4 regions of the Thiomonas arsenitoxydans genome follow, and region 1 is predicted to be linked to each of the others. Evidence: predicted binding sites of a transcription regulator. Region 1 holds the regulator's gene; each other region holds the start of a gene.

The links. Region 1 encodes sigma-54, which starts transcription at its own class of promoters, with help from an activator protein. Its sites were predicted from a motif close to TGGCANGNAANCTGCTTT; they were not measured.
Region 2: a site for sigma-54 is predicted at 2,280-2,297, ahead of THI_RS14565 (arsenate reductase (azurin) small subunit). Genes of this name have one in related genera too.
Region 3: a site for sigma-54 is predicted at 2,398-2,415, ahead of THI_RS16600 (CmpA/NrtA family ABC transporter substrate-binding protein). Genes of this name have one in related genera too.
Region 4: a site for sigma-54 is predicted at 1,745-1,762, ahead of urtA (urea ABC transporter substrate-binding protein). Genes of this name have one in related genera too.

What each region holds. Positions count from the first base shown of each region.
Region 1 is NC_014145.1:3,206,270-3,210,042, reverse strand. It holds gene lptB (LPS export ABC transporter ATP-binding protein) at 1-195, shown strand, start outside; gene THI_RS15180 (RNA polymerase factor sigma-54) at 202-1,722, shown strand; gene THI_RS15175 (COG4705 family protein) at 1,843-2,664, shown strand; gene THI_RS15170 (CYTH and CHAD domain-containing protein) at 2,650-3,773, opposite strand, start outside.
Region 2 is NC_014145.1:3,077,129-3,080,901, forward strand. It holds gene THI_RS14560 (arsenate reductase (azurin) large subunit) at 1-1,665, opposite strand, end outside; gene THI_RS14565 (arsenate reductase (azurin) small subunit) at 1,693-2,232, opposite strand; gene THI_RS14570 (substrate-binding domain-containing protein) at 2,436-3,326, shown strand; gene THI_RS14575 (sensor histidine kinase) at 3,323-3,773, shown strand, end outside.
Region 3 is NC_014145.1:3,499,493-3,503,265, reverse strand. It holds gene THI_RS16615 (IS630 family transposase) at 1-881, shown strand, start outside; gene THI_RS16610 (sirohydrochlorin chelatase) at 1,143-1,553, shown strand; gene THI_RS16605 (ANTAR domain-containing response regulator) at 1,630-2,265, shown strand; gene THI_RS16600 (CmpA/NrtA family ABC transporter substrate-binding protein) at 2,561-3,773, shown strand, end outside.
Region 4 is NC_014145.1:3,477,178-3,480,950, forward strand. It holds gene ureC (urease subunit alpha) at 1-834, opposite strand, end outside; gene THI_RS16495 (urease subunit beta) at 834-1,139, opposite strand; gene ureA (urease subunit gamma) at 1,163-1,465, opposite strand; gene urtA (urea ABC transporter substrate-binding protein) at 1,809-3,050, shown strand; gene urtB (urea ABC transporter permease subunit UrtB) at 3,209-3,773, shown strand, end outside.

The DNA.
Region 1 (3,773 bases):
CGCATCGTGCAGTTCCTGAAAGAGCAGGGCATCGGCGTGCTGATCACCGACCACAATGTGCGTGAAACGCTAGGCATCTGCGACCGGGCCTGCATCATCAGCGAAGGGCAGGTGCTGGCGCAGGGCGATCCGCAATCCATCATCGACAACCCCGCGGTACGCAAGGTGTACCTCGGCGAAAACTTCCGCATGTAAGCCGCGATGAAGCCGTCGCTGAACCTGCGCCTGTCCCAGCATCTCGCACTCACGCCGCAGTTGCAGCAGTCCATCCGGCTGCTGCAACTCTCCACCCTCGAACTCACGCAGGAAATCGAAGGCCTGCTCGAATCCAATCCCTTCCTCGAACCTGAAGAAGAGCAAGAGGCGCCCGCTGCCGCGCCGACATCCGAGTCGCCACCGCCTTTGGCGCCCGACCCGTCTCAGGCATCGGTCGAAGGGCATGACGCAGCCGCCGAGCCCGCCGCTGAGTTGCAACTCGACACGCAGGACTGGACGGCCAGCAGCGGCGAAACCGATCACGGTGCGGATACCGATGCCGACGCCGACTCCTGGGTCAGCTCAGGCCAGTCCGTCAGCGGGGGCGGGGGTGACGACGACGAATTCAGCGCGCTCGACATTGCCTCCGAACACCTCGATCTGCGCGACCACCTGCGCGGTCAGTTGGCCGGGCTTGCGCTGAGCGCCACCGACCGCGCGGCCGCCGAGGCCATCATCGACTCGCTCGACGACGACGGCTACCTGCCCGACACCCCGCTGGAACTGGCGCAGGCCCTCGCCCCCGCGGCAGACGCCGAGCAGCTCGAAGACCTGGCCGATGCGCTGACCACGGCCATGCGCCTGATTCAGAGCTTCGACCCGGCCGGTGTCGCCGCCCACGATTTGCCCGACTGTCTCTGCCTGCAGCTTCAGCGCCAAGCGTCTTGTCCCGTGCGCGAACTTGCCCTGCAGATTTGCCGCGGCGGTCATCTCGATCTGCTGGCCAAGCGCGACTGGCGCAAGCTCGAACGCCAGCTCGAAGCCGATGAAGCCGCGCTGCGCCTGGCGCAGCAACGCATCGCCCAACTCGACCCCCATCCGGGCAGCGCCTTCCGCCGCGATGCCGCGCAGGCCGTGACCCCCGATGTCATCGCCCGCAAGACCCCGCAAGGCTGGGTGGCGCAGCTCAACCCCGAGGTCATGCCCCGGCTGCGCGTGAACCAGATCTATGCCGACGCCATGCGCCGCGCCCGCGACAGCGGCGGCGCCATGCAGGGACAGCTTCAGGAGGCGCGCTGGTTCGTGAAAAACGTGCAGCAGCGTTTCGAGACCATTCAGCGCGTGTCGCAGACCATCGTCGAGCGCCAGCAACGGTTTTTCGACTTCGGCCCCGTGGCCATGCGGCCCATGGTGCTGCGCGAAATTGCCGACGAGCTCGGGCTGCACGAATCGACCATCTCGCGAGTGACCACGCAGAAGTTCATGCTCACGCCCTTCGGCACTGTCGAGCTGAAGTATTTTTTCGGCTCTGGCCTGAGCACCGAGGCCGGGGGCAACACCTCATCCACCGCGGTACGCGAACTCATCCGCCGCCTGGTGGCTGAAGAAGACAGCGCCAAACCCCTGTCGGACAGCGAACTCGCCGAACGCCTCACGCAGCAAGGCGTGCAGGTGGCGCGGCGCACCGTGGCCAAATACCGCGAAGCGCTGCGCATCGCCCCGGCGAATCTGCGCAAGAGCAGTTGAGGGCCCGCAGCCGCAAGCGGAGCCAGTCGCTCACCTTGCGCTAAGTCGTCCTCTCCAGAATGCCGGGGTCGCGCCGCACGCGACGCCACAACAACGCAAACGGTATTCAGGGAGTTCATCATGCAAAACGCAGTAAAAGCCGCGCAGCCCAGTTGGGCGCTGGCGGTCAAGGTTCCGGTCGTCATCACGCTTTACTTCTGGCTGATCAAAATCATGGCCACCACGGTGGGCGAAACCGCCGCAGACTATCTGGCGGTGGATCTGCATCTGGGCCTGGTCGCCACCAGCGCGGTGATGACCCTTTTGTTCATCGGTGTGCTGACGGCGCAGATGCGCGCCAGCCGTTACGTTCCCTGGCTTTATTGGTTGACGGTGACTCTCATCAGCGTCGTGGGCACCTTGCTGACCGACAATCTGACCGATCAGTTGGGCGTGCCGCTGCCGGTGAGCACCGCCCTGTTTGCGGTGGCCTTGCTGGCGACGTTTGCGATCTGGTGGGGCAGCGAGCGTGACCTGTCCATCCACAGCATTGCCACGCCAAAGCGAGAAGGGTTTTACTGGGCGACGATTCTGTTCACCTTTGCGCTGGGTACTGCCGGAGGCGATCTGGCCGCCGAGCGGCTGCAACTCGGCTATGCCTTGTCGGCCTTGCTGTTTGGCGGCGCCATTGCGCTGACGGCAGCGGCCTACTACCTCTTCAGGGCCAGTGCCGTGACCACGTTCTGGGTCGCTTACATCCTCACCCGCCCGCTGGGCGCGACCTTGGGTGACTGGTTGTCCAAACCCGGTGCCGAAGGAGGGCTCGGTCTGGGAACCATGGGCACCAGTGCCCTGTTCCTGGTCACGATTCTGGCCCTGGTGATTTACCTCACTGCGACACGGCGGGACCAGTTGCAGATAAGTTCAAGCCTAGGTTCAACCGCAAGTTCAACGCTCTCCTGACTTGCCGCGGGCGGCTTGGAGCGCGCGCTGCAAGCCGGTGCGGGCCTGCTTGAAGGCATCGCGCATGGCCTGTTCGCTGAACGCGTTGGGCTGTGACGGCGGAGTGCTTGGGTCGCTGCTCATCCAACGCGCCAGCCGGTGGGTGTCGAGCGCTTTGCCCAGGTCGGTTTGCAGGGCGCTGGTGAGTTTGAGCCAGGCCTTGCCTTCGTCGCCCAGCGACTGGCCGATCCAAGGGGCCAGCCATTCCAGCGCATAACGCAACTGCTTGGCGCGCAGGCGCAGGGCGTGCAGCGCGCTCCAGGGGGCGTCGATCGGTGTCGCGGCGAGGCCGTCCCAGATCGCCAGCAGTTCGGCCCAGCGCTGCGGGTGCAAATGCAGGTCGTCGCGGTGCAAGCGCAGCAGCCTGCGGGCCAGTTGTTCGGTGGACATCTCGGCGGCAATGATCTGGCTGCCGCTCCAGCACTCGGCCCAGCGCGTCTGCGCCAGCAGCACGCGGCCGAAGCGGGCGCTGCGCAGATAGGTCAGCAGGGCTTGAAGACGCGCCTCGCGGCGTTGGGCGAGACCGTCGCGTAGGGTGGCGTGTGTGCTGCCGGGCGCGCTGGCCTGTTCAAGGCAGACGTCGACATCGCGCACCGCGCCTAGCAGTTGTCCGGCCCAGCGCCATTCGTCGCGCAGCCAGCGGCAGGCCGCGCGTTGCGACTTCGGTCCCGTGGTCTGAAGCAGCCGCAGCAGCACCCGCAGTCGGCGCAACTGCAGCCGCATCTGGTGCACGGTTTCGGGCAGGGCTTTGTCGTGCAACAGATCGGCGCCGACGGCAATGACGGCCGTTGCCTGCTGCAGCACGTCGGCCACGGCCTGCCCGCCCTGTTCATGCGGAGGCAGTTCGCGAGCGAGCGCGGGCAGTTGCAGCGTGGCGGCGCCTGCGGCAATCGCTGCGAGCTGAACCTTGCTGATGGGCGAGATCAGCAGCGGCAGGTCTTGCGCCAGCGTCCACGCAAGGTCGAAAGCGTGGAGCCAATGGCCGCTGATGAACTCGATCTCCAGTTCGCTGATCAAGAGGCTGGGCGCGAGTGGGGTGACGCCGCCCAGCGCCTGGCCGTGATCGAGGC
Region 2 (3,773 bases), 130 kb from region 1:
GGTGTGGTTCATTTCTCCCGGCAGAGCACCCGGAAACATCACATGGGCCGCCTCGGCAATCATCGTGGGGTAGATATCCATCATCCCGACAAACAACCCGCCCTTTTGCGTTGCCTTGTAGATGACGTCCACCATCTCCTTGGGCGTGGCGCCACGGGCCTGGCCCATGGCCTGTTTGACGATCTGACTGCGGCGAATGACGGCTTCGCGCAGAGCCTGGGCATTGTTGGTGGTCTGGAATGTGTTGCACGCCCAGAACGTCATCATCTTGCCCTTGCCATTGATGAGGTAGGTATCAACCTCGATCAACTTGTCATGGCGCGGAATGGGAAAGTCGGCGGCCGGATAGCGGGACTTGGGTTCCGGATATGGGGGCCGTGTGTAACCTTCCTGGTGACCGCCCATGCGCACCCAGCCTGTCCCACGTCGGCTGCCCACATTGTGCGTGGCCACGACAACGGCACCGATGGCTTGTTCAGTGACGTAGTTGTTGTTGCCGCAGATGATGCCTTTCTCGAAGGCATGCATGGTGCGTGGCTGCTTACCCGGAGCCTTGGGTTTGTAGCTCCACTCCGCAGCCTGCTTGATCTGCGCCACCGGAACGCCGGTGATGCGACTGCACTCGTCCAACGACATGGCGTTGGCCTTGACGGCGGCCTCGAAACCTTCCGTATGCTTGGCGATGAAGTCCTTGTTGATCCAGCCTTGATCGACGATGTAGGTCAACAAGCCATTGAACAGGGCGCCATCGCTGCCAGGATTGATCGCCAAGTGCAGAACCTGATCCTTGGCCAGATCCTCACAAATCGAAATCGACGGATTGCGACGCGGATCGACGAAAATGAATTTGCCAGGACCGACCGGTTCACCAGGGAACATTTTCTTCTTCTTGTCCACCGTGCCGCCCTGCAGATTGGGCAGCCAGTGCACGAGGAAGTAGTTGGTCTGGTTCTCGTAGGGGTTGTTGCCGATGGACCAGATGACGTCGGCGAGTTCGGCGTCTTCGTAGCTGTTGTTGAGCTCGAAAATGCCCATGTCACGGTTGCCGAAGCATTCGGAGTTGTACGCCGGACGGTTATGGATGCGTACCGTCGGGGTCTGGATACCGGTGAAGATCAGCTTGCCGGTGCCCCAGGTGTTCTCGAAACCTCCACCGGCGCCCCCGTGATCAAACATGGCCACAGCGATCTCGTCTGGACCATCTTCGTCCAGAATTTTTTTGACCACGCCACTATAAACTTGGAGGGCGTAGTCCCAGGAGGTGTCCATCCATTGGTCACCATAGTAGACACGGGGGTGAAGCAGACGCTCTTTGGTGAGGCCATCGGCGTTGTAGAAGTAGGACGCCATTTTGCCCCCGCGGGTTGAGCTCAGCCCCTGGTTGACGACGCAGGCCTTGTCAGGCACGATCATGACGGCTTTACGCTTGCCGTTCTTGTCGGTCAGGACATTGGTCATCGCCGGGGTCATGATGGTGGCGAAGGGCGGAAGCTGCTTGCGAAAATCAAGCCCCAGCGCGTTCTGGTGGGGCGCGCGCCCGCCCTCGCGGTCGGCATCCCAGGTGTAGGCGTGGTAGCCACAGCCCACGATGCAGAAATGGCAGGTCAAATTGGTTTTTTGCGCATCTGCCGGCGGCAGCGCGACACGATCCTTGAATTGCGACATGGTGTTCGTCTCCTGACGGTGATGGGCTTACAGCACGTTGGCCTGGCGGCCGTAGATCAGGCCGGTGACGGCCACGGCGCGAACACTGTCGGAGGCCGGGTCGTACTCGAGTTGGATTTGCGGCAGATCTTCGGTCGCCTGGCCGCAGATCATCTGACCCGACTTCTCGGGATCGAACATGCTGTAGTGACAGGGGCACTTGAAACGCTGCGTGGCCGGGTCGTACATCAAGGGGCAGCCCATGTGGGTGCAAAGATTGCTGTAAGCGACGATGTCGCCGTCCGGGCCAACACCGCCGGCCACGCGCTGGCCCATCTTGATCGCCACACAGGGCGAATCGGCGTCCGGGTAGCTGAACGACACCGGGGTGTTGGCCTGCATCGCCTTGGCCTTGCCCACCGCGGTTTTCGGGTAGGGCAGCACAGCCATGCCGGCTGCCGCCTGAATCGCAGCTTGGTCACCGCCTGCGGCCATTGCGGAGCCGACCGGGCTGACGGCAGCGCCCACGCCTGCTACGCTGGTTCCGGCGACTTTGAGAAAAATGCGACGCGATACTTTTTCGGTCATGATGCCTCCTCGGGGTTGTTGTGAAACGCTCAATCGCGCTTCATGCTTTTGCAATGGACGTGCCAGCTTCGACCCGAGCGCCGTGATCGTGCCGAATCAAGCACTTGCGTCTCACGGCGACGGCGCGCACCGCCAATGGCGTTACCGCCGGGTAACGCGCCAGTTCGTGAGCGTTTCGTTTTCGTAACGCAGAGGACGCCACCATGCACCGCCGAACCCTTCTCGCCGCCGCGACCTGCAGCGCCGTATCCAGCGCTTTCGGGCAAAGTCCTGCGCGTAGCGGCAAGCCGCCGTTCCGCTTCGGCGTGACCGACGTGTTCCTGCACGACGGCGCGATCCACCTCTGGCAGCAGTTCCTGCAGGTGCAGCTCGGCGGGCCGGTGCAGATCATCCAGAAGTCGAGCTACCAGGAAGCCCTGGAAGCGCTGCGCTCGGACGAAATGGAGGCGGCATGGATTTGCGGATTTCCCTATGTCGTGGCCAAGGGTTTCGTGCGGCTGTGCGCACAGCCCGGCTGGCACGGGCAGCCTTGGTACCAGAGCTACCTCATCGCTGCGGCGCGGCGCACCCAGGCGCACTCGATCCGCGACCTGCGCGGCGACGTGTTTGCGTTCGACGATCCGCTGTCCAACTCGGGTTATCTGGTGCCGGTGGTGGCGCTGCGCGCGCTCGGCCAGACGCCGCAAAGCTTTTTCCGCGGCACCTTCTACACCTACTCGCTGCACAAGGTGGTGGAGGCGGTGGGAAGCGGCCTGGCCGATTCGGGCACGGTCGACGGCTACATCTGGGAGGTGCTCAACCGGCGCCAATCGCAGGCGGCGTTGAAAACGCGCATCGTCGCCAAATCGCAGCGCTACGGCTTTCCGCCCATCGTCACGCGCAAGAACCTCGTTCCCATGCTACACATGCGCCTGCAGCATGCCTTGCTCTCGGCCAAGGACGACGCGCAAGGCCGGGCCTTGCTGCGCAGTCTGGATCTGGAAGACTTCCTCGCGCCGCAGGAAAGCTGGTTCGGCGGCATCGCCGAGCTCGCGGCGATTCTCGACGGCACGCATCCGCCGATTCCCCTTTCCGCCATTTACGAAACCGCATGAACGCGGCATCACACGACCTCGCGATCGCACTCGACACGGCGCAGCGCCCGGACGCGGTGCCTCGGCAGGAGCGCGCCACCTGGAAAGGCGCCCTGCTACTGCGCCTGCCCTTGATCGCGGCAACCCTGGTCGCCCTCACCGCGCTGCTGATGGCCGCGGGGCTGGGTCTGCTGACGCGGCAGTATCTAATCGAGGACGTCGACGCCGGCGCGTTCCAGGCCATGGCAGCGTGGAACAAGAGTCTGCCAACCTTGATTCAACAAGACAACGTCTGGGCCGCCTACGAGGCGCTGACCTCCGTCGCCGGCGACCAGGTCGATTCGCCGCCGCACAGCGCCTCGATAGCGGTGCTCATCGGCCCTGGCGGGCGGGTGTTCGCCAGCTCCGACCCCACGCTGTTCCCCACGGCCAGGCCGCCGGTGTGGACACCCCTGTGGGCACCGGGTT
Region 3 (3,773 bases), 290 kb from region 1:
TCGAGCGGCGCATCGCCGGGCTGTACGACGACGTGCGGCCGGGCAAGCCGCGCTCGATCGACGATGAACGCGTTGCGCACCTGATCAAGACCACGCTGCACACCAAACCGGTCAACGGCTCGACGCATTGGAGCGTGCGCTCGGTGGCCGCCGAGACCGGCATCTCCAAGAGCAGCGTCGCGCGCTACTTCCAACTCTTCGGTCTGCAGCCCCATCGCACCGAGAGCTTCAAGTTGTCCAACGCCCCCTTCTTCATCGAGAAGTTGCGCGACGTGGTCGGCCTGTACCTGAGCCCGCCGGACAACGCGCTGGTGATCTGCGTGGACGAAAAGAGCCAGTGTCAGGCGCTGGAGCGCACCCAGCCGATGCTGCCCATGGGGTTCGGCTATGCCGAAGGGGTCACCCACGACTACAAGCGCCATGGCACAACCACGTTGTTTGCGGCGCTCAACGTGATCAACGGCGCGGTGCTGGCGGCGTGCAAACCGCGCCACCGACACCAGGAATACCTGTCCTTCCTGCGCGAGATTGACCAGGCCGTGCCCGCCGAACTGGACATCCAATGCATCTGCGACCACTACGCCACCCACAGCCATCCCAAGATCAAAGCCTGGTTGGCAGCACGACCGCGTTGGCACCTGCACTTCATCCCCACCTACAGCTCCTGGCTCAATCAGGTCGAGCGCTTCTTCGCGCTGATCACCGACAAGGCCATTCGCCGCGGCTCGTTCACCAGCGTCAAACAACTCGTGCAACGCATCGACCACTTCGTCGCCGCCCACAACATGAACTGCCAGCCATTCAAGTGGACCGCTACTGCCGACTCCATCCTCGAAAAGCTGCATCGACTTTGCTCACGTATCAGCGGGACAGGGCACTAGCCAGTGGCCACCGGATTGCTAAATCCCGGCGCAATCGCCGCATTCTTGCAGTCCTTCAGTGATTCAATGTTCTTCAAGCTCAAGCGATGGATCATCGGATCCAGTCGCCTATCCAGACTGCAATCTACATTCCACTTCTGAAGCACGTACCCAGCGACCGCAGAGCGAACGGTTATATGCAGTTCGCCTCGTCGCATCCCGAAATCGCGTCGAACAATCTCAGGCCGATCAATACCGGGGTGCACCACCAGCACCCTAATCATGACCCAAACTTACATACCGATGAACAGTGAACCTAGGTTACTTGTCTTGCTGGCCCATGGCTCCCGGTTAGCCGAATGGGCTCTGCCCTTTGAGGCCGTTTGTGGCATGGTGCAGTCCCGCCACCCCGAACTGACCGTCCGCCTTGCTTTTCTGGAGTCGATGCAACCCTCCCTGCAACAAGCCTTGGAGGAAGCGGGCCAAAACGGCACGGAGTATGTGCACATCGCGCCCCTCTTCCTTGGTGCAGGCGGCCACCTCCGGCGCGACATTCCAGAAGTGGTGCAAGCCGCGCGGGCGCGATATCCGAAGCTGCGAATCGTGCTCGCACAGCCAGCGGGCGAAGATGCTGGAGTGATTGCGGCACTTGCTGCGTATGCCACGCAAAGCATGACATCCCTTGATTCTTGAATGGCCTCAAGATTTGTCATCAATCGCAGGAAAACGAACTAACTCTTTGGGGCATGGAATTTGCTCGAATCGAGATATGCCCAACCCACTAAGCACTCTGACGGTTGCTGTCATCTCCCCCGATCCCGCATTGGCGACGGAGAACGATCAGGCGAATCATGAGCGCCAGGCAGGGCGTTGCGCGATGCTGGAAAAGGCCTTGTTGGATGCGGGCTACCAGGTAGTGGCCGTTCTGCCGGCCAAACCCGACCTGGACGACCGCATTGCCGCGCTCAAGCCCGATCTGGTGATTGTGGATGCAGAGTCTGGCGTGCGCGATCTGCTGGAGCACGTCGTGCTGGCCTCGCGCGACACGCCCCGACCCATCGTGCTGTTCACCGATGACGACGACACCGAGACTGCGCAACTAGCCATCACGGCGGGGGTGACGGCCTATATCGTGGACGGCCTCAAGCCCAACCGGGTGAGGCCGGTGATTGAGGTGGCGCTGGCGCGGTTCGAGCGCGAACAGGGTTTGCGCGCGGAACTGAGCCAGGCGCGCACCCATCTCACCGAGCGCAAGCTGATCGAGCGGGCCAAGGGCATTGTGATGCAGCGCCAGGGCTGCACCGAGGAAGAAGCCTTCAGCCGCATGCGCAAGCTGGCGATGGAAAAAGGCTTGAAGCTCTCCGAGGTTGCCCAGCGCATTCTCGATACCGTCGGATTGATCTGAGCCTTGCGGCTGCGCGCTTTGTGTGCTCACACGCACCAGACTGGAACCGTTACGCACAGTTTTGCGTCATCGAAGACCAGCCTAATTTGATACAGCGGGGAGCTTCCCTCTGATCTCTCCCGAGTGGAGGGTTGGCACGCTGATTGCTTAAATAGCGCTGTAGGCCAACGGCGGTCTATGTTGAACCCACTGAACGGGAGTCTCCCCCGCTCAGCTCGGCAATGATGCCTTCGTGTGCTTCGCCTTGTGTGAAGCGCCCGAAGGCTTTTTTTCGCCCGCTATTTCAGGAACTGCCATGCGCAAACAGCAAGACGCCCCCCCTCCGAGCAACGACCCGGCACAACCCTTGCGCCGCACCCTCATCAAGTCAGGCGCCGCCGTGGCTGTTGCCGGTCTTCTTCCCAGCCTGCAGCCCACGGCGCGCGCCGCCACTCTGGGAAAACCTGAAATGGAAGAAGTCAAGATCGGATTCATTCCCCTCACTGATTGCGCGCCCATCGTCATGGCCGCGGTGCTGGGTTTCGACAAGAAGTACGGCGTCAAGATCATTCCAAGCAAGCAGGCCTCGTGGGCCGCAGTGCGCGACAACCTGGTGACCGGCGGCATCCAGATGGCGCATGTGCTCTACGGCCTGCCGTATGGCGTGCAGCTCGGCGTCGGCGGGCCGAAGAAGGACATGGCCATACTCATGGGCCTGAACCGCAACGGCCAGGCCATCACCCTGGCTGACGCGCTGGCCAAGGAAGGCATCACCACCGGCCCGGCGCTGGCCAAGGCCATTGCGCAGAAAAAGCGCACCTACACCTTCGCCCAGACCTTCCCCACCAGCACGCATGCGATGTGGCTTTATTACTGGCTGGCGACCTACGGCATCAACCCGCTGAAGGACGACAAGGTGATTACCGTGCCGCCGCCGCAGATGGTGGCGAATATGCGGGTGGGCAGCATGGACGGCTTCTGCGTAGGCGAGCCGTGGAACGCGGTGGCTATCAACCAGAAGATCGGCTTCACTGCGGTGACTTCGCAGGAAATCTGGGTGGACCATCCAGAGAAGGTGCTGGGCACCACCGCCGAGTTCGTCGAAAAGTACCCCAACACCACCAAGGCGGTGATGGCCGCCGTGCTCGAAACCTGCCGCTGGATCGACGCCTCGGATGCCAACCGCACCAAGATGGCCGAGACCATCGCCGCGCCGGGCTATGTCAACACCCAGGTGGCAACCATCCTGCCGCGCATCCTTGGCAACTACACCAACGGCCTGGGCAAAAGCTGGCACGACGCGCACCCGATGACGTTCTATGAAGACGGGCAGGTCAACTTCCCGTGGTTGTCCGACGGCATGTGGTTCCTCACCCAGTTCCGCCGCTGGGGACTGATCAAGACCGACCCCGACTATCTCGCCGTGGCCAAGGCGGTGAACCGCGTCGATCTGTACAAGGAAGTCGCCACCGAACTGAAGGTGCCGGTGCCCGCCACCACGCTGCGCACCTCCAAGCTGATCGACGGCG
Region 4 (3,773 bases), 270 kb from region 1:
GGTATGGAAGGTATGGATGGTGCGGCCCTTGAATGCCGCGATGGTGTCTTCGACGAAGCCGCTCTCGTTGAGCGTATCGGTGTGGATGGCCACCTGCACATCGGTCTCTTCTGCCGCCGAGAGGCAGCAGTCGATCGCCGCGGGCGTGGTGCCCCAGTCTTCGTGCAGCTTCAGGCCGATGGCGCCGGCCTCGATCTGCTCGCGCAGCGCCGCGGGCTGGCTGGCGTTGCCCTTGCCGAGAAAACCCAGGTTCATCGGGAAGGCATCGGCCGCCTGCAACATGCGGGCGATGTTTTCCGGCCCCGGGGTGCAGGTGGTGGCGTTGGTGCCAGTGGCCGGGCCGGTGCCGCCGCCCAGCATGGTGGTGACGCCGCTCATCAGCGCCTCTTCGATCTGCTGCGGGCAGATGAAGTGGATATGGCTGTCGATACCCCCGGCGGTGAGGATCATGCCTTCCCCCGCGAGGATTTCGGTGCCCGGGCCGATGATGATGTCCACGCCCGGCTGCACGTCCGGATTGCCCGCCTTGCCGATGGCGGCGATGCGCTGGCCACGAATGCCCACGTCCGCCTTGACGATGCCCCAGTGGTCGAGGATGAGCGCATTGGTGATGACCAGATCCATCACCCCTTCGGCGCGGGTGCGCTGGCTCTGACCCATGCCGTCGCGGATGGTTTTGCCGCCGCCGAACTTCACCTCTTCGCCATAGCCTCCGGCGCGCAGGGTGTAGTCGTCTTCCACTTCGATGAGCAGGTCAGTGTCGGCCAGGCGCACGCGGTCGCCGGTGGTGGGGCCGTACATCTCGGCATAGGCGCGGCGGGAGATCGTGGCCATCACAGCGCTCCCATCACGTCTTGCCGGAAACCGATGACCACGCGCTCGCCCGCGAAGGCCACCAGCTCCACCGTGCGCTGCTGCCCCGGCTCGAAGCGCACCGCGGTGCCGCTGGCGATGTGCAGCCGCATGCCGCGCGCGGCTGCGCGGTCAAAGCGCAGCGCCGGATTGGTTTCCGCAAAGTGATAGTGCGAGCCGACCTGAATGGGCCGGTCGCCCGCGTTTTCCACCACCACGCTCAAGGTGGCGCGGCCGGGGTTGAGAGCGAGGTCGCCCTCGGCACAAAGGATTTCTCCAGGAATCATTGAAACGCTCCAGATTGGGGGATTCACGCAATGGGCTGGTGCACGGTCACGAGCTTGGTGCCGTCGGGGAAGGTGGCTTCCACCTGAATATCGGGGATGAGTTCGGCCACGCCGTCCATCACCTCGTCGCGGCTGAGCAAGGTGCGGCCAAAGCTCATCAACTCGGCCACGGTGCGGCCGTCGCGCGCGCCTTCCATCACTGCGGCGGTGATGTAGGCGATGGCCTCGGGTACGTTGAGCTTGAGGCCGCGCGCCTTGCGGCGCTCGGCCAGCAGCGCGGCGGTGAAGATCAGCAGCTTGTCTTTTTCGCGGGGGGTGAGGTCCATGGGGCGGCGGATGGAACGGGAATCGTGAGGTGAGCTTAACGCGAGGCCACATCGAAAGCGCAGGCTGGTGCTGCAGCAAAAAGCAGACCTGCCGCCCCTGCTGGAACGGTGCGGGTCTCCGTTTGCCCCGGTTTGGTGCGAACGCACCAAAGACGATCGAGCTGATGCGCGCGGTGGTGCCTCAAAACAGATTGTGGGGCGCGTTCAGGCCCGCGCGGCGCAAGTTCGGGCCAAGTGTCATCGAACTGTCACCCCGTGCTGAGGGGGCAGACAAAACCGTGGCACGCGACTTGCACAACACAGCGTGTCGCACCCCACCACAACCTCTGGAGGAATTTCCAACATGGATCGTCGTACCGCACTCAAGACCGTTGGCGGCGCAGTTGCCGCAGCGGCGACCAGCACGCTGTCATTCCCCGCCATTGCTGCGAGCAAGAAACCGATCAAGGTCGGCATCCTGCATTCGCTCTCGGGCACCATGGCCATTTCCGAAACCGCGTTGAAGGACGTGGACCTGATGACCATTGCCGAGATCAATGCCGCAGGCGGCGTGGACGGCCACATGATCGAGCCCGTGGTGGTTGACCCCGCTTCGAACTGGCCGCTGTTCGCCGAGAAGGCGCGCCAGCTCATCAGTCAGGACAAGGTGGCGGCCATCTTCGGCTGCTGGACCTCGGTGTCGCGCAAGTCGGTGCTGCCCGTGCTCGACGAGCTCAACGGCCTGCTGTTCTATCCGGTGCAGTTTGAAGGCCAGGAGCAGAACAAGCATGTGGTCTACACGGGTGCTGCGCCCAACCAGCAAGCCATTCCGGCCACTGAATACCTCATGAGCAAAGACGGCGGCGGCGCCAAGCGCTTCTTCCTGCTGGGCACCGACTATGTGTACCCCCGCACAACCAACGCCATCCTGCGCGGCTTCCTGCACTCCAAGGGCGTGAAGGATGCGGACATCGCCGAGGTCTATACGCCGTTTGGCTTCAGCAACTATCAGAACATCGTGGCCGACATCAAGAAGTTCGCCTCGGCCGGCCCGACCTGCGTGATCTCCACCGTGAATGGCGATTCCAACGTTCCGTTCTACAAGGAGCTGGGCAACCAGGGCATCAAGGCCACCGACATTCCGGTGGTCGGCTTCTCCATCGCCGAGCAGGAAATTGCGGGCATGGACATCAAGCCCCTGGTCGGCCAGCTCACCGCGTGGAACTACTTCGAGAGTCTGAAAAATCCGCGCAATGCCAAGTTCGTCAAGTCGTGGCAAGACTGGGTGAAAAAGGAAAAGCTGAAAGACTATCCGGTCACCGACGACCCGATGGAAGCCTCCTACATCGGCATCCATCTGTGGAAGCAGGCCGTCGAGAAGGCCAAGTCCACCAAGACCGATGAAGTGCGCAAGGCACTGATCGGGCAGAAGTTCGCCGCCCCTGATGGCTATACCGTCGAAGTGCTGGAGAACCAGTATCTGAGCAAGCCGGTGTTCATCGGCCAGATTAACGACAAGGCGCAGTTCGACGTGGTGTGGAAGTCCAAGGGTCTGGTCCCGGGCGAGTCCTGGAGCCCCTACATCCCCAGACCGAAAAACGCCTGATCGTTCGGCAACGCAAACACTCCCTCTCCCAACCTCCCCCACGCCGTGGGGAGGGGCAAATCACAGCGTATCGCGATGGTTTGCTCCCTCTCCGCTCGCGGGGAGGGTTGGGGTGGGGAGTCTTGAAAGCATCGACCTTCCCTGTTTCTTTCACGACCATGACCTCTACGCGCTCTCTGTGGGGCCGGCCCGGCGCATGGCTGCGCATGGCGTTCGGCCCGCTGTCGTTCGGTTTACTGCTCGGTTTGCTGCCCGGCCTGACGCCGCAGGCCCATGCCCTCACCCCGCAGGAAGCGCTGGCCATTTCCAGCGGCGACACCGACGCCCGCATCGCCGCCCTGCACAAGGCCGTGGCCAAGCCCGATCCGCAACTTGCCGACTTTCTGCACAAGCTGCTCAACGGCGACGTGCAGATCGATGGCGACATGGTGCAAGTGCAAAAAGGCAACGACTGGATCGACCTGGCCACCGGCAAAGCCGTCACCCCCAGCGACAACGCGCAGGGCGTGGTCAACAACAACTATGTGCGTAAAGAGCTGCAGTCGGCCCGCGCCGCGCTCGATCTGTTTTCGCCGCAGCGCGCGCAGCGGCTCAAGGCCGTGCAGCAACTGCAGGACGATCCCACCTCGGTCGATCGCGGTCTGGTTGAACAGGCGCTGAAAACCGAGAAAGACCCGGAGATCGTGCAGCGGCTGCAACTGCTGCACGCCGCCATTCTGCTCA